One region of the Solibacillus silvestris genome, then DNA from elsewhere that is predicted to be linked to it. Evidence: riboswitches for the same ligand, from Rfam matches in the RefSeq annotation. Region 1 holds a riboswitch; each other region holds the start of a gene.

The links. Region 1 has a riboswitch for lysine ahead of ACTHOQ_RS03310 (aspartate kinase). Riboswitches for the same ligand answer to the same signal wherever they lie in the genome.
Positions count from the first base shown of each region.
Region 2: another riboswitch for lysine. It lies ahead of ACTHOQ_RS06195 (transporter substrate-binding domain-containing protein); the one in region 1 lies ahead of ACTHOQ_RS03310 (aspartate kinase).
Region 3: another riboswitch for lysine. It lies ahead of ACTHOQ_RS13340 (amino acid permease); the one in region 1 lies ahead of ACTHOQ_RS03310 (aspartate kinase).

Region 1 covers NZ_JBQCJW010000003.1:186,693-194,858, reverse strand. The annotation lists gene ACTHOQ_RS03335 (enoyl-CoA hydratase) at 1-206, shown strand, start outside; gene ACTHOQ_RS03330 (electron transfer flavoprotein subunit beta/FixA family protein) at 268-1,041, shown strand; gene ACTHOQ_RS03325 (electron transfer flavoprotein subunit alpha/FixB family protein) at 1,098-2,075, shown strand; gene trxA (thioredoxin) at 2,305-2,619, shown strand; gene uvrC (excinuclease ABC subunit UvrC) at 2,720-4,510, shown strand; lysine riboswitch at 4,544-4,723, shown strand; gene ACTHOQ_RS03310 (aspartate kinase) at 4,905-6,137, shown strand; gene ACTHOQ_RS03305 (YslB family protein) at 6,406-6,822, opposite strand; gene ACTHOQ_RS03300 (succinate dehydrogenase cytochrome b558 subunit) at 7,095-7,709, shown strand; gene sdhA (succinate dehydrogenase flavoprotein subunit) at 7,805-8,166, shown strand, end outside.
Region 2 covers NZ_JBQCJW010000006.1:171,528-179,693, reverse strand. The annotation lists gene ACTHOQ_RS06205 (amino acid ABC transporter ATP-binding protein) at 1-124, opposite strand, end outside; gene ACTHOQ_RS06200 (amino acid ABC transporter permease) at 128-874, opposite strand; gene ACTHOQ_RS06195 (transporter substrate-binding domain-containing protein) at 1,115-1,948, opposite strand; lysine riboswitch at 2,059-2,246, opposite strand; gene odhB (2-oxoglutarate dehydrogenase complex dihydrolipoyllysine-residue succinyltransferase) at 2,727-3,968, opposite strand; gene ACTHOQ_RS06185 (2-oxoglutarate dehydrogenase E1 component) at 4,065-6,872, opposite strand; gene ACTHOQ_RS06180 (HAMP domain-containing sensor histidine kinase) at 7,186-8,166, opposite strand, start outside.
Region 3 covers NZ_JBQCJW010000023.1:5,426-13,591, reverse strand. The annotation lists gene ACTHOQ_RS13345 (HD domain-containing protein) at 1-52, opposite strand, end outside; gene ACTHOQ_RS13340 (amino acid permease) at 256-1,713, opposite strand; lysine riboswitch at 1,807-1,987, opposite strand; gene ACTHOQ_RS13335 (CynX/NimT family MFS transporter) at 2,130-3,329, shown strand; gene ACTHOQ_RS13330 (restriction endonuclease) at 3,392-3,946, shown strand; gene ACTHOQ_RS13325 (nitric oxide synthase oxygenase) at 3,993-5,033, opposite strand; gene ACTHOQ_RS13320 (RtcB family protein) at 5,204-6,409, opposite strand; gene ACTHOQ_RS13315 (hypothetical protein) at 6,406-6,669, opposite strand; gene ACTHOQ_RS13310 (LysR family transcriptional regulator) at 6,856-7,113, shown strand; gene ACTHOQ_RS13305 (LLM class flavin-dependent oxidoreductase) at 7,826-8,166, shown strand, end outside.

The DNA of each region.
Region 1 (8,166 bases):
TGAAAATTGCAAAGAAGATCGCGAAAAAATCGCCAATAGCGCTAAAGGCTGCAATTCAAATGCTCAATTATTCAAAACCATCATCATATTATGATGGGGTAAAAGCAGAAGCGCACAGCTTTGGTGAAGTATTCGTCTCAGAAGATGCAAAAGAGGGTATCCAAGCATTTATTGAAAAACGTGAGCCAGTGTTTACTGGAAAGTAAAAAATGTATAGATCCCCGTTTTATACGGGATAAAATTAAAAGCTTTTAGGAGGTCTAGATTATGAATATTTTCGTATTAGTAAAACGTACTTTTGACACAGAAGAAAAAATCGTCGTATCCGGCGGTAAAATTCAAGAAGATGGTGCAGAATTCATCATCAACCCATATGATGAGTACGCGATTGAAGAAGCAATTCAAAAGCGTGATGCATTGGGCGGTAAAGTAACAGTTGTGACAATCGGCGGCGAAGATGCAGAAAAGCAATTGCGTACAGCTTTGGCAATGGGCGCTGACGAAGCAGTATTAATTAATACAGAAGATGATTTAGATGAGCTTGATCAATATTCATCAGCTTATATTTTAGCGGAATATTTAAAAGATAAAGAAGCAGATTTAATTTTAGCAGGAAATGTAGCAATCGATGGCGGTTCAGGTCAAGTCGGCCCACGCTTAGCAGATTTACTGGGCATTAACTATGTAACAACGATTACGAGCCTTGAAATCGATGGAACGAATGTTAAGATCGTTCGCGATATCGAAGGGGACTCTGAAGTTTTGGAAACATCTTTACCATTATTAGTAACAGCTCAGCAAGGTTTAAACGAGCCGCGTTACCCATCTTTGCCAGGGATCATGAAAGCGAAGAAAAAGCCGCTTGAAGAACTGGAACTGGATGATTTAGATATCGATGAAGACGATGTTGAAGTAAAAGTAGAAACAGTTGAAATTTATTTACCGCCACAAAAAGCAGCTGGTCGTGTATTGGATGGCGATCTTTCGGCACAGGTAAAAGAATTAGTAAACTTGCTTCATAATGAAGCAAAAGTAGTCTAATAGAAATCAACTAGAGAACGAAAATTTTTACGAAGATGGTAATGGAGGGATATTTCATGACAAAGAAAGTTTTAGTGTTAGGTGAGGTTCGAGATGGGAGCTTACGTAACGTTTCATTCGAAGCAATCGCAGCAGGTACAAAAATTGCTGACGGCGGCGAAGTAATAGGTTTATTAGTTGGGGATTCTGTAGCAGGTTTAGCACAGGAATTAGTAGCTTATGGTGCAAGCCGTGTCATTACTGTAGAGCATCCACACCTGAAAAATTATACTTCTGACGGTTACAGCCAAGCGATTTTAGCAGTAGTAGAGCAAGAAAAGCCAGAAGCAATCGTTTTCGGCCATACTTCTTTAGGTAAAGATTTATCGCCAAAAATCGCTTCTCGCTTACAATCCGGGCTAGTTTCGGACGTTACGGAAATTGAAGGCGCTGGTGATGGCACAGTGTTCATCCGCCCAATCTATTCCGGTAAAGCATTTGAAAAAGTTAAAATTAAAGACGGCGTCATTTTTGCAACAATCCGTCCAAACAATATTGCGCCTTTAGCAAAAGACGAGTCTCGTTCTGGTGATGTATCTTCTGTATCAGTAGACATCGCGAACTTGCGCACAATCATTAAAGAAGTTGTTCGCAAATCAACAGAAGGTGTAGATCTTTCCGAAGCAAAAGTGGTTGTGGCAGGCGGTCGCGGCGTTAAATCCGAAGAAGGTTTTGAGCCATTAAAAGAGCTTGCAAACTTATTGGGCGGTGCAGTTGGTGCCTCCCGCGGAGCATGTGACGCAGAATATTGCGATTACTCATTGCAAATCGGCCAAACAGGTAAAGTTGTAACACCGGACCTTTACATTGCAGCAGGCATTTCCGGTGCAATCCAGCACTTGGCCGGAATGTCGAACTCAAAAGTAATCGTAGCAATCAACAAAGATCCGGAAGCAAATATCTTCAAAGTTGCGGACTATGGTATTGTAGGCGACCTGTTTGAAGTTATTCCTCTTCTAATCGAAGAATTCAAAGCTCTTAAAGTAAACGCATAATCGGTTATTGCTAGCTTCCTTCTTTACGAGGGGAGCTTTTTTGTATTGGGTCAGCCGGTTAAAATTATGGGCAACGATAGTGCAGGAAAGAACGCTATAAAAATATAATCACATTAAAAAGCAACGCGAAAATTGAATGCGCTCTCATATTCCCGAGCATTTTACTACTTTTTGAATGGCAAAACATGCTATACTACAACCATATGTTATTGAAGGAGGCTATTTTATTATGGCAATTGTACACAGTACAGATCAAACTTTCGCACAAGAAATTTCAAACGGCACAGTTTTAGTAGACTTTTGGGCAGCATGGTGCGGTCCATGTAAAATGATCGCTCCAGTGCTTGAAGAATTAGATGCAGAAATCGGAAACGATGTAAAAATCGTAAAAGTAGACGTAGATAATAACCAAGGTACTGCTGCTGAATATCAAATTATGTCAATCCCATCATTATTATTATTCGTAGATGGCGAACTAAAAGCAAAAACTGCAGGCTTCATGCCAAAAGAAGCGTTAATCGATTTCATTAACGACAATAAATAATCGAATTTCAAAGAGCTGTATACCTAATAAGGTGTACGGCTTTTTTCTTGTCCGGCAATCAGTTAAACTAATGGAAAGGACATATTGAACAGGTGAGAACATGAATGCAATCATTAAAGCAAAATTAGAAATATTACCGAATGATCCGGGCTGTTACATTATGAAGGACCGTCAAGGCACAATCATTTATGTAGGCAAGGCGAAAGTGCTGAAAAATCGGGTACGCTCGTATTTCACAGGAAGCCATGACGGGAAAACGGCTCGACTTGTAAGTGAAATTGAAGACTTTGAATATATCGTCACATCAAGTGATTTAGAAGCGCTTATTTTAGAGCTGAACCTGATTAAATTGCATGACCCGAAATATAACGTGAAATTAACGGATGATAAGACATATCCTTATATAAAAATAACGAATGAACGGTATCCGCGCATTATTACGACACGAAAAGTGAAGAAGGATAAGGCGAAGTATTTTGGGCCATACCCGAATGCCTATGCCGCAAACGAAACACGGAAATTGCTGGATCGTTTATATCCGCTTCGCAAATGTACGCATATGCCGAACCAAGTATGTCTGTATTATCATTTAGGGCAATGTTTGGCGCCATGTGTAAAGGATATCGAGAAGCAAGTATATGATGAAATGATTGATGAAATTTCGAAGTTTTTAAATGGGGGCGTTGAGGAAATACAAAAAGATCTTCAGCAAAAAATGCTTGATGCCGCAGAGAATCTGGAATTTGAGCGGGCAAAGGAATTTCGGGATTTGATCACACATATCGACCAAATTATGCAAAAGCAAAAAATTGTATCGGATGATTTGAGCAATCGCGATGTATTTGGCTATGCTGTCGAAAAAGGGTGGATGTGTGTCCAAGTATTTTTCGTTAGACAAGGTAAATTAATAGAACGCGATGTTTCGATTTTCCCTATTTATAACGAGCCGGAAGAAGAATTTTTAACATTTGTCGGGCGTTTTTATGAGCAGCCGCATCATATATTGCCAAAAGAGATTTTCGTTCCCAAATCCATTGATGAAACGATTTTGCAAAAGCTTTTAAACGTAAAAGTGCAAATACCGAAACGCGGCACGAAAAAAGAGCTCGTCGACTTGGCGATGAAAAACGCGAATATCGCGATACATGAAAAATTCCAGTTAATTGAGCGTCAAGAAGAGCGAACGGTCGGGGCTTGCGAAGCACTTGCTGAAGCAATGGACATTCCGCTCCCTCTGCGCATTGAAGCATTCGACAATAGTCATATGCATGGGACAGACCCTGTATCGGCAATGGTCGTTTTTGTGGACGGCAAGCCCGCAAAAAAAGAGTACCGCAAATATAAAACGAGAGAAGCGGCGAAACATGATGACTATGGGGCGATGCAGGAAGTTATCCGTCGACGCTATACACGCGTGCTGCGGGAAAACTTGCCGTTGCCGGATTTAATCATTATAGATGGAGGCAAAGGGCAAATGGAAGTAGCTCGGGAAGTAATAGAAGATGAGCTCGGTTTAATGATTCCGATAGCAGGTCTTGCAAAAGACGATAAGCATAATACTTCCCAGCTTTTATTCGGAAGCCCGCCGGAAGTTGTACCGCTTAAGCGTACGAGTGACGGTTTTTATTTATTGCAGCGCATACAAGATGAGGTACACCGTTTTGCGATTACATTTTTACGACAGCAACGCCAGACGAATGCCATTACATCAGTGCTTGATGGCATTGAAGGGGTCGGTCCAAAACGCAAGCAGCAACTCATGAAACATTTCGGATCAGTTAAGAAAATTCGTGAAGCAAGTGAATTGCAGCTCCAAGAAGCCGGCATGCCTGCCAAATTGGCGGAAGCGATCTATCGTCATTTTCACGAAACATTATTGAATAAAGATTAGTGCTATGCTAATATAAAAGACAATTCTATATTATCCAATGATAGAGGCGCAGTATTCAATAGTACATTGCTCGAGGAAGAACAATTCCATTGACAGCAATCGAAAGGGGATCCTGCCGAAGTGAAATGCGCATTGTTCGCGTATTTTGCTGGTTGTGCATTTAAGAAATGCAGGACTGTCAGGGCTTAAATGTTCTGGAGGGCTATCCGCAAAACGCATTTAAACTTTTATTCGTATTGACGGCGACTTTCCATGAACTTGGAAGGTCGTTTTTTTGTGGGTAAGTAAGTATAAGTTCTCCAAAGAAATCCACATAAGGAAAGACAGCATTTTGCGGTATATGGCGCATACAGTGTTTTTCCAACTATTAAAATTTGGTGAGGAGCGGGATCGGATGCAGACAATCGTAGTGAAATTTGGTGGGCCGGCAATTGCGACACCGGAAAAAATCGTGCAGGTCGCAAAAAAGGTGATAAAAGAGCAGGCAAAGGGCATAAACTTAGTCGTTGTCGTTTCTTCAATGACATCCATTCGCAGGGATTTACGTCAATTTGCTGCGGAAATTACAGATGAACCGTCGAAACGCGAAATGGATGCATTAATTTCCACAGGTGCGCAAATGACAAGTTCCCTGCTCGCTTTGGCAATCCAAGAGCAAGGCGGAAAAGCGGTATCTTTCTCAGGATGGCAGGCGGGTATTCAAACGAATGAAACACACCGCAATGCCCGTATCGATTTTGTCGACATTGAGCGGATCGAACAACATTTTGAGTTCGGCGAAATTGTTGTCGTATCTGGCTTTCAAGGGATATCGGAAGCCGGAAACATTACAACACTAGGCAAGGGCGGCTCGGAAACTTCGGCGGTTGCGCTTGCTATCGCTTTAAATGCGGAACGTGTCGATATTTTTTCAATGGTGGAAGGAATTTTTACAGCAGATCCGCAAATTGTCGAAAGTGCAAGAAAGCTTCCCGAAATTTCGTATGATGAAATGTTGGAATTTGCAAACTTAGGCACACAGATTTTGCATCCGCGTTCGGTGGAGCTTGCAAAAAAATTCAATATGCCAATCGTTGTGCTCTCCAATGAACAGGACGTGGAAGGTACTTTAATAAAAGGGGATGTAAGTATGGAGAAAAATTTACTTGTACGCGGTGTTGCGTATGAATCAGATATTATTCGTTTAACGATTGGATATGATTCCTATGAAACGGCTTCGCTGGCAGAAGTGTTCAGTGTTTTGGCGGAACATGAAATCAATGTGGATATTATTGTGCAGGCAGTCATTGATGGGGTAAAGCCGACAATTTCCTTTACTATTTCCAAAGAAGAGTTTGCGGAAGCTTTACGTGTATTGGAATCGAGCAAACTATCACTTGGCTTTAGTTTTGCGGATTTTGAAGTCGGTTTGGCGAAAGTATCGATTGTAGGCTCGGCGATGGCGTCCAATCCGGGGGTGGCTGCACGCATGTTTGCACGTTTGGGCCGCGAGCATATTCCAGTTAAAATGGTCAGCACTTCAGAAATTAAGGTGTCTGTTGTCGTGCCGCAAGAGGAAATGGTCCGTGCGGCAAATACATTGCATGACGAATTCAATTTGGCAATGAAAGAAATATCGATCTCTTAAAGATGATTGCTGGAAAGGAACTTATATGTTTGTTTCCAGCTATTTTTGTCGGGATTCTACTTTATTTAGATTCGGTTTTACTTTAGCTTGCAAATGTTCCGACTTTTATGAAGGACATTCCGCTATTCCAACTGAAGCTTCTATTTTACGGTCAACTGTTTCGGCTTTATTGTTAACATGTTCCACTTTCCTGGAACCTGAATAAACATCCCCAGCAAGTCATAAAAAAACTGCTGCTCTTCCACAAAGCAACAGTTTTTAACTATGTTTAGATCTTTTCCTTTAAATCCCACTTTAAAGTGAACTTCACGTAATTTTTCTTTTCAAATTTTTCTTCATAGCATTCTGTTAAGTATCCAAGCTGCTTTTGTTTTTGCTCCGCTAAAAAGCCGGCCTCAATGCGAAAGCAACGTTGTTCGATATTGAGTGATCCCTCTTCTGTCGCCGCAAGTATGTAATGAAGTTCATCCTTCGTTTCCTTTTCCGGTATTAATTGCCCCCAGCCTGCTTCCGCAAAAAATGAAGGAAGCTCATCCATTGAAAATAACGGGAATTTGCGGGCGATTTCTTTTCCTGCCCAATATAAGACATCTTCCTCATGCTTCCCTAGAATCGACGGGAGGAGATGATCGCGAATAATTTCGTACCCAAAAGTTGGAATCGTTTTCATTTTGTACCCTTCCATAGTAAAAAACCTCTTTCATAAATTTTCTTATAATTTTCATTCTTTCCAAAAGAATTAAGTTATAAGTAGAAAAAACTGAACTTCAAACAGCGTAAACCCGTCTTTAAAATGATTATAAAATATCCTGCGTTGCCTTGACGCTAGTATCTGTTGAGAGTACAATGGACATGTCATAATATTGTACCATGATGAAATGCGCAGTCAACAACACAACGTTTACAAAATTGAGACGTTTTGCATGTGTATTTCAAGTACTAAGGGGGGTAACAGTTTTGTCGAAAGATCGTGAATTTTTATGGCGCCGCTTACACTCGTTACTAGGTGTAGTCCCAGTCGGGTTGTTCTTGGTGTTCCACTTATCTTTGAACTTCACTGCAGTCGGTGGTGAAGAGGCCTACAATAACGCAACAGGTATGATGGATTTAGTTCCGCATTGGTTATTGTTGGCGATGGAATGGATTATCATCTATATTCCATTAATGTTCCATGGATTCTATGGAGTGTATATTGCATTTACTGCAACTTACAATACGAAGCGTTTTGGCACATTCCGCAACTGGATGTTCACATTACAGCGCTTTACAGGTATTTTCCTAGTAATCTTTATTGCATGGCACATTTTCCAAACGCGTGTTCAAAAAGCATTCGGTACGGAAGTTGAGTTCAATATGATGGTAGAAATCGTTGACAATCCATTAATGTTAGCATTCTACATCGTAGGTATCGTATCTGCAGCCTTCCACTTAGCGAACGGTTTATGGGGCTTCTTAGTAAGCTGGGGCATTACGCAATCTAAAAAATCTCAACAAATCACAACTTATATTACGATGTTAGTTTTCGTAATTTTAGCGATTGTTGGTGTTGCGGCTATCGTGTCATTCGTTTAATCCCTTAACTTGATCACTAATACATAGTTAAGATGGCCTATCGGATGAATTATGAGTAAAAGTAATTAGCAATTAATGAGGAGTGAGAAATAATCATGGCAAAGAGTAAAGTTATCGTCGTTGGCGGCGGTCTAGCGGGCTTAATGGCTACGATTAAAGCAGCTGAAGTTGGTACTGCAGTTGAATTATTCTCGTTAGTTCCAGTTAAACGTTCACACTCTGTTTGTGCACAAGGCGGAATTAACGGAGCAGTTAATACAAAAGGTGAAGGGGATTCTCCATGGATCCACTTTGACGATACAGTATATGGTGGAGACTTCTTAGCGAACCAGCCACCAGTTAAAGGTATGTGTGATGCAGCCCCTGGTATTATCCACTTAATGGATCGTATGGGTGTAATGTTCAACCGTACGCCAGAAGGTTTACTTGACTTCCGTCGTTTCGGTGGTACGTTAAT
Region 2 (8,166 bases), on a different contig from region 1:
CTGAACCGGAAGAACCGATAAGCGTCACGACCTCTCCTTTGTTCACTTGGAAATTGACGTCCTTTAAAACTTCATGTTCGCCGAATTTTTTATTTAAATGGTTTATGCCAATTACAATAGTCATGCATTATTCACCGTCCTTTTCTAGCTTGTTTCCAGTAATGAGTTCCACTTTATATGCAGCAGGTCCATCCATTTTCTTTTCGAATAATAGTAAGAAGCGTGTTACTGTGAATGTCATGATAAAATACAGAATCGTTGCGATGAAGAATGCTTCGATATATTTATAGTTGCTGCCCGCAATCGAGTTTGCCGTAAAGAACAGTTCCACGACCGAAATTACGCTTAATACAGATGAATCTTTAATATTCATGACGAACTGATTTCCCGTAGCAGGCAGAATATTGCGCGCTACTTGCGGAATAACGATATGAATCATCGTTTGCAAGTGATTCATCCCGATTGCTTGCGCTGCTTCAAATTGCCCTTTATCGATTGATACAATGCCGCCACGCACATATTCAGCCATATATGCACCCGTATTTAAACTAATAACGATTGAGGCAGCCAAAAAGCGGTCAATATCAATCCCCATATAGACTAAGCCGTAAAACACAACCATCGCCTGTACCATCATCGGCGTGCCGCGGAATATTTCAACATAGGCTGTTAATATAAAATTCACTAGTTTAAACAGCATTGTTTTGATAGTTTTTTTGCGTTGTGGGATTGTATGCATAATGCCGATGAAAAATCCGATAAGCGTACCGCAAATTGTTCCGATGATTGCTAATAGAAGTGCGGTCCAAGCTCCACGTACGAATAAATCCCAGTTGTTCGTAAACAAGTTCCATGCTGATTCCAAAAATGCCATAGTCTTGTCCTCCAATTCTTTTATCTTTATACTTTATATGTAAAAAGTTATGTTTTTAATAGAAAAAGGTTGTCTCCCGTTTGCCGGCAAGACAACCTTTTATAATCACTTATGCAGAGGCATAGGTGAGCCGGGATTCGACATAGCGCCTTCATTGAAAATTCATATTTGAATCCCTGACATCCATCGGAGGCAAAATTATAATTAGCACTCACGCTTACTACAATTATTGCTTCACGACTATTGTGCTGCTGGTTGATTTGCAATTGCGTCTTCCATGAATTGTTGACGCTCTTCTTCCGAAATTTCAGCTAAAACTTTGTTGATTTGTTCACGTAATTCAGAGCCTTTTTTTAATCCTACTGCTACAGCTGTCGATGCTTCATCCGCTTCGAAGTTCGGCTCTGGAACGATGTATTTAATGTTTTTTAATGCCATCTCAGCGGAAATGCCTTCAGGACGCTCTGATACATATGCATCAATCGCACCTGATTGTAATTGAACGCGCATTGCGCCAAAATCCGTTGCTGCTACTTGCTTTTTCACACCTTCGATTTGGTCGATTACATCATAGTGTGTTGTCGCTTGTTGGCCTGTAATTTTAGCGCCTGAAAAATCGCTTAGCGATGTAGCATTTGCGTATGGTCCATCTGCTTTTACAACGATGACATAGTCGCTTGTATAATAGTTTTCTGTGAAATCGATTGCTTCCATGCGCTCAGGCATCGGCGACATGCCCGCAATGACTAAATCAATTGCCCCTGATTGCAATGATGGAATCAAGCCATCCCAATCCGTTTTTACCACTTTTAATTCCATATCCAAACCTTCCGCAATCTTTTTCGCGATTTCCACATCATAGCCTGCCGCAAATTCTTTTGAGCCATCAATCGGCACGCCACCGTTCGAATCGTCCTTCTGCGACCAGTTGAATGGTGCATAGCCTGCTTCCATCCCTACTTTTAGTACTTTTTTGTCCGAACCACTCTTAGTTCCTTCATCACTCGCACCACATGCAGCAAGTACAAGCATTGTCATCATTGCAGCAACCAGCATTAATAATTTCTTTTTCATCGTAAATTTCCCCCTTATCATTTTTCAGCTTTTCATGTATACAAAAAACGACCTAAAGCAATTTAGGTCGTTAATATGTATAAATAAGCCCAAATCCTCTACAGATCCCATTTTGAGATAGCACAACTCAATCATCTGGAATGCGATGACTGAGACAGTTCTGCAATTATTCACTGCAGACCCAGCATTATTAACTCGAGCATTAATAAAACTTCGGCGATATTCCCTTCTTTTATAGTTCATAGTCAGCTCAATGACTCCATATAAAACTAATAAATATCGCGCCTCTACCTCACGTAGTTTGTGAGGTTTTGTTATGAAATTGATACGTTTATATTACATTATTGCGATATTTCTGTCAACAGGCAGTTTTCTGAAAGTTAACCTCACAATAAGCAACCATTTTTCGCTGAACCCACATTTTTATACATATGTCGGTCTATCCCAACAAATGAAGTATTGAAAGACCCTCTGTAAATGTAAACGTTTCATCACTTCTGCAGAGGCGCTGAAAACTGTGGTTGTTTCACTTTTAATAAAAGCCCTTCCTCCGTATTGGGCAAAATTCGCAATTGCTGAGGGCGATTTTGGCTCTTAATTAAGTAATGAGGGGAAAAATTAGCGGAGATTTTTCGCTTATTTCCGCAATAGGATCCGTTTCGGAATAAATAAGCGGTGATTTTCCGGTTATCCCAAGGGAAATCCTCCATTTTATGCCTGGCACACGAACAAAAAACCACCCTGCAAATGCAAAGTGGTTTTTCGAAAGCTGTATTAATTATGAATTCAACAATAAATCTTCTGGGTTTTCGATCATTTCTTTTACTGTTTTTAGGAAGCCAACAGAATCTTTACCATCGATAATACGGTGGTCATAAGACAATGCCACATACATCATTGGGCGGATTTGAACTTCGCCATTTACAGCTACTGGACGGTTTACGATTGAGTGCATACCTAAAATACCAGCTTGAGTACCGTTCATGATCGGTGTTGACATTAATGAACCGAACACACCACCGTTAGTGATCGTGAATGATCCGCCTGCCATATCGTTTAGGCCTAATTTTTTGTCGCGTGCTTTTGCAGCTAAACCAGCGATGTCTTTTTCGATTTCAGCAAAGTTTTTAGCGTTCGCATCACGGACGATTGGAACTACTAAACCTTCTTCTGTTGATACAGCGATGCCGATATCAAAGAAGTTGTTTAAGTGAATCTCATCACCATTAATTTGCGCGTTTACATAAGGATATTTCTTAAGCGCCGCCACAACCGCTTTTGTAAAGAATGACATGAAGCCTAATTTAATGTCGTTCGCTTTTACGAACTCATCTTGTTTACGTTTACGTAATGCCATAATGTTTGTCATATCAATTTCGTTGAATGTTGTTAACATTGCAGTCGATTGTTTTACTTCCAATAAACGTTTCGCAATTGTTTGACGGCGACGGCTCATTTTTTCAACCGTTACGCGGTCCGTATCACCTGCTGGAGTGAAAATCATAGGACCATTGCCTACTGGTGCTTGAGCAACTGGAGCTGCTGAAGCAGTACCATGTGCCGCAACATCTTGTACACGGACACGACCTTGTGGATCCACTGGAGAAATCGCTGCTAAGTCGATACCCTTTTCGCGTGCTAATTTACGGGCTGCTGGTGAAGCGATAACGCGCTCCCCAGAAGTTTCTTCCACTGCTACTGGAGCAGGCGCTGCTTTAGGTGCTTCCTGTGCTGGAGCAGCTGCCTCTTCTTTAGCTGGTGCTGCTGGAGCAGGTGCTGCGCCTTCGCCAGCTTCCACTACTGCGATTACTTGACCAACCAGTACAGTGTCGCCTTCTTCAGCTAAAATTTGAGTTAATACACCCGCTTCTTCAGAGATGATTTCAGCGTTTACTTTATCTGTTTCCAATTCTACGATGAATTCGCCTTTTTCTACGCGATCTCCAACTTTTTTCACCCACTGGGCAATTGTACCTTCAGTAATTGATTCTGCTAATTCAGGGACTTTAATTTCAGCCACGTTCATATCCTCCTTTAATTACGCTACACAATCATTGTATAGCAAGCTACTCCTGCTTTGCGGATGGAGTAGCTCCGTATCAGTCAATCGATAAAATTACTTTTCAAGCGCTTCGTTTACCAGTTTCGCTTGTGCTGCTTTATGTGAGTCGCCGTCGCCTTCAGAAGTGGAGCTCATTGCAGGACGACCTACATAGCGCACTTTTTTGCCTTCAGCGATTTCATATAATGTTTCAAGAACATATGTCCATGAACCTTGGTTTTTCGGCTCTTCCTGTACCCAAACGATTTCTTTTACGTTAGGGAAACGAGCGATAATATCTTTTACTTGCTTTGCAGGGAATGGATAAATCTGCTCAACACGAACGATGTGTAAATGATCAAGACCTTCGCCATCTTTTACGCGCTCTGCTAAATCAATCATCACTTTTCCTGTACCAAGCACTATTTTTTCCACGGCCGCAGTATTTTTGCCTAAACCTTCTTGCTCGATCACTTCTTGGAAGCTACCTGTTGCAAGTTGCTCAGCGCTAGCCGCTGCTAGTGGGTGACGTAAAAGTGATTTTGGTGAAACGATCACTAATGGACGAACCCCTTCAGTGCCTAATAATGCCGCTTGACGGCGTAATAAGTGGTAGTAGTTTCCTGCGTTAGAACAGTTTGCTACAAACCAGTTGTTTTCAGCCGATAGTTGTAAGAAACGTTCCATGCGGCTAGATGAGTGCTCTGGACCTTGCCCTTCGTAACCATGCGGTAAAAGAAGAACGAACCCGGATTTTTGGCCCCATTTAGAACGTGCACTTGAGATAAAGTTATCGAACATTACTTGTGCCATGTTCGCGAAGTCACCAAATTGAGCTTCCCAAACAGAAAGTACATTTTCGTTTTCTAAGTTATACCCATATTCATAACCAACAACACCTGCTTCAGTAAGCGGTGAGTTATAAACTGTGAATGAAGCTTTTACACCTTCAACATGATGCAATGGTGTAAACTCTGAACCGTTGTTTTTATCATGTAACACTAAATGACGTTGAGAGAATGTCCCACGCTGCGCGTCTTGACCAGTGAAACGAACTGGTGTGCCGTCTTGCGTGATTGTTGCATATGCTAAAGTTTCAGCATGGCCCCAGTCAATTTTCGCCGAAGCAAATGCATCACGGCGTTTTTCCAGAATTTTACCCAATTTGTTTTGTGGCTCAAAACCATCCGCAAATACAAGTAAGTCTTCATTAATTTTGTTTAAGCGCTCTGCATCAACTGTAGTATCGATCTCAGGGAACTCAACTTTTAATTCTTCCGGCATATCAGGCGTCAAGTGCTCGTCTTTTTCCGCCATTTCTTTTACGTGGTCATATGCAGCTTGCATTTCCGCATAGATTTTTGCATCCAATGCTTTTACTTCATCAGCAGATACAACACCAGCTTCCGCTAATTCTGCACCATACAATGCGCGAATCGGCTCATGTTTTGCTACTAATTTATATGTTTCAGGGTTTGTTACTGTCGGGTCATCTGTTTCGTTATGACCGTAACGACGGTAACCGATTAAATCGATTACGATGTCTTTGTTGAACTTTACACGATATTCCGCTACAAAACGTCCAACAGCTGCAACTGTTTCAGGGCTATCAGCATTCACGTGAATTACTGGAATATCATACCCTTTAGCTGGATCTGATGAATAAGTAGAAGAACGTGAATCATACAGCTCAGTTGTGAAACCGATCATATTGTTCGCGATAATTTGTACTGTACCACCTGTTGTAAAGCCTTCAGTTTGCGAGAAGTTGAAGCCTTCTGTCACAATCCCCTGCCCTGCGAATGCAGCATCACCATGTAAAATAATACCTAATGCTGATGATGGATCATGCTTTGCAAATCCTGGTGCAGAAGTATCATCTTGAGCTGCACGCACAGAACCGATTACAAGTGGATTCCCTACTTCCAAGTGTGATGGGTTATACGCTAATTTTACGTTCAAACCAGAATCATATGTGTAAGAAGCACCCATATGATATTTAACGTCGCCCGTCCAGCCTTTTGTAATTTCCAAACGTCCATCTTCCGGTAAGAACAAGTCGTTGGAAACATGTGCGAAATCAGAAAACATCATATCGTATGGTTTGTTTAAAACATGTGTTAATACATTTAAACGACCGCGGTGAGCCATACCGATTCGAACATTTTTCACACCTTTAGTCTCAGAGGCTTTAATCATTTCATCTAATAAGATGATTTGCGTGTCTAAGCCTTCACCAGAGAAACGCTTTTGGCCTACGAATGTTTTATGGATGAATTTTTCGAAGTTTTCAATGCGTGTTAAACGCTCTAAAACTGCTTTCTTTTCTTCTGAAGATAAAGTCGCTTTAAACGCTCCACCTTCCACTTGTGCTTCAATCCAAGCACGCTCTTCTGTATTTTGTAAATGAGCAACTTCCACCCCTACTTTATCTGTGTATACAGATTTCAAGTAGTCAATCGCCTCTTTACCGTTTGTAACACCTGCAGGAACATTTGCAAAAAATACTGTTGCAGGGATGGCCGCCAAGTCTGCTGCCGTTAAATTGAATACGCTTTCTTCAATACGTGAAGTGTTTAATTGACGATTTTTTAATGGGTATAAATCTGCTGCTAAATGACCAAATTCACGGATTGCATCTGCTAATTTAACTGCTGCTAATACTTTTTTGTAGTCTCCAGAACCTGCTGCTTCCGCTGTTGCAACTGGTTGTTGACCATCTGCAAATACAGGACCACCGTAAGCTTGGAATAACTGTACTAATTCCGGTTCAACTTCTTCAGGAGATTGCAGGAATAAGTCATATTGCTCTAATACATAACCTAAGTTAGGACCAGAGAACGCTGACCATGGAGAACCTGCAGGTAATACATTGTTCGACATGAAAATAACCTCCAAATTTTGCCTTATGGCTGTTCCAATAATTTACTTGGAAAGATATAGTTTTGCACATCACTGTACAAAATCAAATTCTTTCTTTGTTGATAATAAAGTATTACTTTTTTATCTACCAAAATAAATCAAATAATATTTTACCATTCTTCCACACAGACTAAAAGCACATTATTAAACGGGGAAAGAACGTTTTTTCCATCTCAATCTTACTACTCTTCACAAAAAATACAACTCTTTTTAGCAAAATAAGCATATTTTTTCTTGAACTATTGAAATAACAATTAGAATGACTAAAATTATTCTATTTTTTCTGGAATTTTAGTAAAAAAACGGTTCCTTTATGAAGGATGCTTTCCACATTCATCTCAATTCGGTATTTTTCCGCAAGCATTTTTGTAATGCTTAAACCAAGTCCTGTACCACTGACTTCATTTGTGCGCGATTCATCGATTCGGTAAAAGCGATCAAAAATATAAGGTAAGTGCTGCTGTGAAATGCCGATTCCATTATCCTCGATTGTCACTGAAATTGTGGATTGCGCATCATAGTCAATTCGTATTCGAAGGTTTGGTATATTGCTACTATATCGTATACTATTACTCATTATATTTCTAAAGATTTGAGCTAGTGCATGTTCAGTAACGGCAGCATTCGCCTTCCGCCCCGCTGCAGCTATTTGAAACCGGACAGCCGGATACAGCTGCTGCAATTCGTTTTTTACATGTTCAAACACTTGTTCGATATCGGCAGAGGCAAGTTCATCAGCTTGTTCACGGCGCGCTAATTGCAGAAGCTCCTCAATCATTTTCTTCATGCGCATAATTTCGGACAATGACGTATCCAACGATTCTTCCATCACTTCCGGTTCATCTTTTCCCCAGCGCTTTATCAATGATAGGTGACCTTCGATTACTTGGATAGGGGTGCGCAACTCATGGGATGCATCCGCGACGAATTGTTGTTGTTTCGTAAATGAAATTTCGAGTTCGTTCATTAAAGTGCGGTACATATGAAGCAAATCGCCAATTTCGTCATTTGCTGTATAATCGAACTGCGGCTGTGCCTTAAACCCGTTATTCCTCACTAAATTCATCGCATCCCGCAGCTGGACAAGCGGCTTCATCAATACGTTCGCCAAATAATAGCTGATGGAAACGGATAAAAGCATGGCACCAAGCCCAACGATAATAATGGTCGTCAAAATATAGTTCATCATCGAGTGAAATGTCATCAATGGATGGATCAGCTGCATAATCCCTTGAAATTGTCCGATTTGAACGGC
Region 3 (8,166 bases), on a different contig from region 1:
TCCCTTCATATTTAAGCGCAACATATTGTGTCGCTTTGTCCACTATATTCATAGTCGATCCCCCTCTTTTATTATATCATTCATCGGTTATATATTCGGAAAATAAATGGGGCATTCCATCTATAACCATTATTTTGGAAAAGAATTTTTATCGGCGCTTTTTTGTCGTTAATTGCGGCTCGCATTTTATATATTTTACGCCGATATTAAAAAGAAACGTAACGAAAGCCTATGCTCACATTACGTTCCTAAAATTCATTTATTCGATAAATCGCAGTCCATTAATGGGACAATTTTTGTTTTATGCTTTACTTTATAGCCAAACCATAAAGCGGCAAAAAGTGGCAAGCCGATATAGGAAACGACAACACCATACCAGTCAATCGTACCGCCTATAAATGCCATATAGTTCTGGCCCAATACGACAATCATACATAATGTGAATGCAAACAGCGGGCCGAATGGGAAGAAGCGTGATACGTACGGCAAATCGCTCAATGACTTTCCTTGTGCGACATATGCGCGGCGGAAGCGGTAATGACTAATAGCAATGCCAAGCCATGCGATGAAGCCCGACATACCCGAAGCATTCAACAGCCAAATATAAACGACGCCATCACCGAAAAATGATGCTAAAAACGCCAACGAACCGACTGCTAAAGTAGCTAGTAACGCATACATCGGAATGCCGCGCGCAGTGACTTTCATAAACAGTTTAGGCGCTTTCCCGTCCACCGCCAATTGGTATAGCATACGGCTAGCAGCGTAAAGGCCCGAGTTGCCGGCAGATAACATCGCCGTTAAAATAATCGCATTCATTACAGAAGCCGCGAACGCAAAGCCCAAGTTTTCGAACACTAATGTAAAGGGGCTTGTGGCGATGTCTTCTGACAAAAGCCGGGAATCTGTATACGGAATAAGCAAACCGATTGCCCCGATTGCGAAAATATAAAACAGCAAAATACGCCAAAACACCGAACGTACCGCCTTTGGAATGTTTTTGCCCGGGTCATCTGTTTCGCCGGCTGTCACCCCAAGCATTTCCGTTCCTTGAAATGAAAAACCAGCAGCTAAAAAAATACCGAACATCGCCAGGAAGCCCCCATTGAATGGTGCATCACCTTCAAAAAAGTTTTTGAAGCCAACTGGATCATTTCCTCCTAAAATTCCGAAAATCATTAAAAAGCTGACAATGATGAAAACAATTACTGTAGCAACTTTAATCATAGCAAACCAGTATTCCGCTTCACCAAAAGCTTTCACAGACGCTAAATTAAATGTCAGCACGACTGCGATAAATAAAACGGTCCACAAAATCGACGAGCTTTCCGGGAACCAATATTTCATAATCAACGATACGGCTGCGATTTCAGCCGCAATTGTAATTGCCCAGTTGTACCAATAATTCCATCCTAATGCAAAGCCAAGCGCCGGGTCGACAAATTTCGCTGCATACGTACTAAATGAACCGGATGTCGGCATATAAGCAGCCATTTCTCCTAATGATGTCATTAAAAAGTACACCATAACCCCGATTAATGCATAAGCCAGCAGTGCTCCACCTGGACCTGCTTGTGCGATGGCTCCCCCTGATGCCAAAAATAAACCTGTACCAATCGTGCCGCCTAACGAAATCATTGTTACATGGCGACTTTTCAGCCCTCTTTTCAGCTCATTTTTAGAGCCGGGCTGATCTATTTTTATTTCACTCATTTAAATTCTCCTTTAAATCGCTTCTGATGGTGCTAAAAACAACGAAAAGCCGCCACAAGTTAATGTGACGGCTTATATAACACCCCATCAAACTTGAAAGATAGCTCAACACATGCTCACACATGTGACAGTTCTGTTCCTTATCGGAGACAGCCCCAGCATTATTCTTTAGAAGCAGAATAACACTTCGGCAACCATTCCTTTCATAAAGCTTCATCGATTCTTCTCAATCTCTGCTATACTAGTTTTAACGGTTGCGACCTCTACCTCATGCAATATGAGGTAATTTTATTAAATTCAATAATGTCTCATAGTCTAACATAACAATTTTTTGATCGCAATGCCTTTCCCTTTTCCCTTTTCTTTCGACTATTCCAACTATTATGACATTAAAACTAAATATAAAGGAGTTTATAATGGACGCTAAACAACAAATACCAAACAGCAAAAAAATACTATCCAATAAATCGCTTCTCTTTTTTATAATTGCCATTTTCCTATTCGCCACAACTTTACGGACACCAATTACCGTTGTTGGGCCGATTATTTCCTTTATTAGGGATGGACTTGGCATTTCGAACGGATTGGCAGGTTTTTTAACGACTATTCCTTTGCTTGCCTTTGCTGTCGTATCACCTTTCGCACCGCGCATTGCCCGCAAATTCGGAATGGAGTGGACATTATTTTACTCGGTCATTTTACTTTGCGTCGGCATTATACTGCGCTCGATAGGCCTGACATCCTTGCTGATTGTTGGAACAATTTTAATCGGGGTGGCAATCGCCTTTGGCAATGTGCTTATTCCAAGTTTTTTTAAATGGAAATTTCCATTACATATCGGGTTATTAACAGGGATTTATTCGGTATCGATGAATATTTCTTCGGGTTTTGCTGCAGGCTTCAGCTATCCGATGGCTACAAATTCAGGTTGGCAAGTCGCTTTAGGCTTTTCCCTAGTGTTAGGCATTGTTACATTAATCTTTTGGCTGCCGATTTTAAAACAACCGAAAATCGCGCTTAGCCCTGCTTCTGCCCAGGCAGAGAAAAAGCAGATGTGGAAAGTGCCCCTCGCTTGGGCGGTTGCGGGCGCAATGGGCTTCCAGTCTTTTTTATTCTACTGCACCTCTACATGGCTTCCTGAAATTTTTATTAGTCAGGGATTGGATGCGGCAAGTGCCGGCTGGATGGTATCTGTTATGCAGTTTTCGCAGATCCCGATGACCTTTATTATTCCGATTCTCGCAGAAAAGCTCGTTTCACAGCGTCCTATCGTATTTTTCTTTACGTTTTGCTACTTAATTGGCTTCGCCGGGATTTTCATGGAATGGACAAGCCTTGCAATTTTATGGATGATTTTTTTAGGTTTTGCAGGCGGCGCTTCATTTGGCTTAGTGCTCATGCTCTTTTCATTGCGTACTGAATCTGCTTATGATGCGGCTGAACTTTCAGGTTTCGCGCAGTCAGTCGGCTATTTCGTTGCAGCAATCGGACCCGTACTATTCGGCTATGTGCACGATTTGACGGAAAGCTGGTCCATACCGCTTCTATTGTTTATCGCAATTTCGATTCTGTTATTTTTAACTTCGTTTATGGGCTCAAACAATCGGACAATATAACCAAACATATGTACCCTTTTATGATATAATCATTATGAGTAAATTAAAGGAGTACAGAACTATTGCGCAAAAAGAGAAAACGAAATAAAAAACGGTTGCCGGTCATTCCGTTATTTTTCATCACAATCGCTGGTGCTGCAGGCTTTTATGCGATGAGAACATTGGAAGGGATCGGAATCGGAATCGCCGCTTATTTCGTGCTATATATCGCTTTTAAAATATGGCTGAAGTCACGCAAGACGAGCAAGCTACGAAAATCCGGCATTCGGGAAGTGGATAAAATGAGCGGTGAGGATTTTGAAAAGTTTTTAGGCGAATTATTTAAACGCCGCGGCTATAAAATCCGCTATACTGCAACGAGTGGCGATTATGGGGCTGACCTCATTTTAAAGGATGGAAAAGATGTCATTGCAGTCCAGGCAAAACGGTATTCGAGCACGGTCGGGGTAAAAGCTGTGCAGGAAATTATCGGTGCGGTGAAAATGTATGATGCAACAGAAGCATGGGTTGTGACCAATAGTCATTTTACGCGCCAAGCCGAAAAACTGGCCGACATTAATGATGTGTATTTAATCGATCGTGATGAACTGATTCAAATTATGCTGAATAAAAGATAAAGGATTATGTTCAAAGTCATTTTAGCTTTGAACATAATCCTTTTATTCAATATGGTCCATTTTGATAAAAATAGTTTGGCTTTTTAATCGTGTTCGCGATCGGCTCGTGATAAAGTTCTGCCGTTGCGGGCGACAATGGAGGCACAAGCCATACCCAGTTTCCTGTGACATCACGGCTGTTTGCTCGCTCTTGCTGCTGGAAAAGCTGAAACTGCTGGGCTGCTGTATGATGATCAACAATGCTTACACCCGCGTTTTTATAAGAATGCAGCACCGCAATATTCAATTCTACAAGTGCACGGTCTTTCCATAGCGATGCGTTAAACGTTGTATTTAACCCTACTATTTCCGCAACTTTCGGTAAAAAATTGTAGCGATATGTATCCGCTAAATTACGAGCGCCGATTTCTGTCCCCATATACCAGCCATTAAACGGTGCTGCTTGAAAATCAACGCCCGCCACATTAAAACGCATACTCGAAATGATCGGCACTGCATACCATTTCATATTGAGCCCCGAAAAATCATAAACCGGATGGATAATCGGTACTTCAAGCACACTTTCTTTTGGAAGGTCAAAATAAAGTGGCTCCCGGTCATCCACTTGGATAACGAGCGGCAATACGTCATAATTTGTGTGCGCGCCTTGCCAGCCAAGCGTTTCACACACTTTCGTAAATCCCACTGAATCTGAATCCCCTACAATGCCTTTTGCCGTTTCATAGCCTGCATAGCGAATAAGCTGATGGTTCCATATTCGGACACGGCCCGGATCAAATAATGTAATGGCCGGCCGTATTTTCCCGTTATTTGTTGCATAGTCAATATGTTTGACGAGCGCTTCGAAAATTTCATGCTCATTCAGTAAATGCCGCTGATCAAATACCGTTAAACTATTCCAAAACAAGCGTCCAATGCATTTATTGCTATTGCGCCATGCGACACGTGCGCCGTAAGTTAATTCTTCCGTCGTTAACGAAAACGAAGGCTCTGCTGCTTCATGCAGACGGTTTTCGAGCCATTGTTCACTTTGCTTCATTTCTTGTTTATATAAATGCAGAAATTCGTTTAATTCTTGCTTATGCATGAAGTGTAGCCCCCTTCTCCCTTCATTTTGCGCCGGTTTTAAACGAATCTCAATAAAATGAGGCAGAAATCAAACATGTATATTTCATACATGACTAAAATTGTTCAAAAAGTAATGCTTCTTTCAAAACAAAAAAATATGCAAATTTATTTATGCATTTCTTTGGTCCATTATTTCTTCCATTTATCGCTCGCTTTGAAATTATAGACGGGCGTAATATGCTTTTGAATTGTGACCGTTTCCCCGATTTGCCCGATGATTTCCTGCATCGGCTTATATGCCATTGGGGCTTCGTCGAGCGTTTCTTCACTTACAGAAGTCGTCCATATCCCTTGCATCGTTTCTTTAAAATCATCCATCGACAGATTCTTCATCGCTGCCGTCCGCGAATAAATACGGCCTGCTCCATGTGGGGCGGATTCATTCCAGTCGGTATTCCCCTTGCCGATGCATATGAGCGAACCATCCCGCATATTCATTGGAATGACTAGCTTTTCATCCTTTGATGCACGCACTGCTCCTTTTCGCAAAATCATCGCATCCGTATCTATATAGTTGTGCACAGAGTCGAATTGCGTTGTATATTCCCATTTCATCTGCCCCGCAATTGTTTGGGCGATATGCTGGCGATTTTCATGCGCAAACCGCTGGGCCAGTTTCATATCGCTAATATAATCATTGAACAAATCGCCTTCCAAATACGCTAAATCCTTTGGCACCTTCGGATTTTCCTGCTTATATGCTTGGATCATCGGTTGGATTTCTTGGTGATGCCCCGCTTCCTTTAGCATTTCAATTTTTTCCGCTAAATCCTCGCGCTGCATAGATTCAAACGCACGTTTTTGATGCCAGTTTGCAACCTTTGCCCCTACATAGCGCGAACCTGTATGGATCAGCAAATAATGAACACCCTCATCATCTATTGCAAGCTCGATAAAATGATTTCCTCCCCCTAATGTGCCAAGAGAGCGATTTGTATAATCATTCTGCAAGCCATGCGCTATGAAGTTTTCATTGTTAAAAAGGTCCGCTTGGCGCATTTTTGGAGCCTCTTCGTGAATAGCATTTCCACTTGGGACGAAGCGTCGGATTGCCCGGTCCAGCTCATTAAAATCAATTGTCCCTGTGCCAATTTCGGAAACGAGTACCCCACAGCCGACATCAACACCGACTAAATTCGGCACGGCACGATTATTCAGCTGAATCGTTGTCCCGATGACACAACCTTTTCCCGCATGGTAATCCGGCATAATGCGCACTTTCGTCCCTTCCATGAATGACTGATTGACAAGCTCCTCAATTTGCCGCATTGCCGTCTCTTGTGGTGTATTCGTATAAATTTTGGCGTTTGTATATTTCCCATTAATTTCGATCAAGTATGTTCACGCCTTTCTTTTTTTAATATCAATAGACCAAATAATAAGAGTGCGACGACTAAATAGCTTCCGAATAACAGCATCGGCGACTCGCGCGTAATAACACCGAATGTAATTTCAGATTGCAGCACCTCAACATTTGGCGCAAATTGAGGCCGATACAATAGCGTTTGCATAATTCCGAATAAAATTTGTGCCGCGAAATAGAGAATATGTAAAAGAAGTGCACCGATTAATGCGAACAAAATTTTGCGTTTCATCCAATACCTCCCTCTTTGATTGAATAATTCCCATTATTTACGCAATGGAGTGAAAATAAGTTTCATAAAATTTCTCCAAACAGGAATATTAAATAAAGGGAGATAGCTAATACTTCAAAACTATTTAATTTCGCTTGCAATTAAACCTACTATTCTTATAATCTTAATAAAAAGAGGTGGTAAAATGTGAATATTGATTATATTGAATCATTTATATACGTTGTAGAGTATAAAAGCGTACATAAAGCTGCAAATGTACTATTTTTATCACAGCCTACCATTTCAGCACGCATTAAATCACTTGAGGAAAGTTTGAACGTAAAATTATTCATTCGCAATGGACGTCAGTTGAATTTATCGAAAGAAGGACAGTATTTTCTACCCTATGCCCGAGAAATCGTCGATATTTACCGAAACAGTCAAGTGAATATTCAATCAATTTAAATAAATCCCGTGGACACCATTTTTTCAAATGGTGTTTTTTTGTTGCGAAAAAGCGCTTGGGATACACAAAGGCCCTGAAAATTTCGGGGAAATCTAGGCTTATTTTATTTTAAGCGGAGCGGCAAAACAGCAACGATAAATAAAGGCAGATTCTCTTAGTTTGAAATGAAGGGGGATCTGCTGTTAACGGTCGGGAAATCTGTTTAAGTACCCCCAACAATAAATAGACGGAAAAATTCCCCTTATAAAAAAAATAGAATAGAAAACAGCCTAAATAGACGGAGAAATTCCGCCTATTGATCCGAAAAACATAAAAATGGATGATTTTTCTTTGGATAACCGGAAAATCTCCCCTTATTTCCCCCGAAACGAGCCCTATTGCGCAAATAAGCGGAAAATCTCCGCTTATTTTTCCCCTCATTACTTAATTTCGAGCCAAAATGAACCTCTATCAGGAAAATGCAAATTTTATTCAATTCGTGAGAGGGGCTTTTATTAGAAACGTAATAAAAATCTCTCTTTTCACATTGAACAGAAAGAGTCTTTTTCCCCTAAAAATTTTAATGAACAAAATTCCCCAACATCCCACAAGCCCCTCTTTTCCCTAATAGAAATTTCCTATCAGCAGCCCTCTTGTATTAATTATCAGAATAATGTTACGATTCATTCACCAAAAAGAATAGTAAATCAATAGGAATTAAAGGAGATGGGAATAGTGAAGAAAAAGCAAGTACATTTCGGTGCAATGATCCATGGAGTAGGCGGCAATATTTCAAGCTGGCGACATCCTGAAGTCAATCCAAAGCAAAGTGTGGATTTGCAATTTTACACAGAGCAGGCTCAATTGGCAGAGCAAGGTAAGTTTGATGTTGTTTTTATTGCAGATGGGCTTTTCATTAATGAAAAATCAATCCCGCACTTTTTAAATCGCTTTGAACCTGTAACGATTTTATCTGCGCTTGCTGCCGCTACAAAAAATGTTGGCTTAGTAGGAACTATTTCCACTTCTTATAGTGAGCCCTTTAATGTAGCGCGACAGCTTGCTTCCCTAGA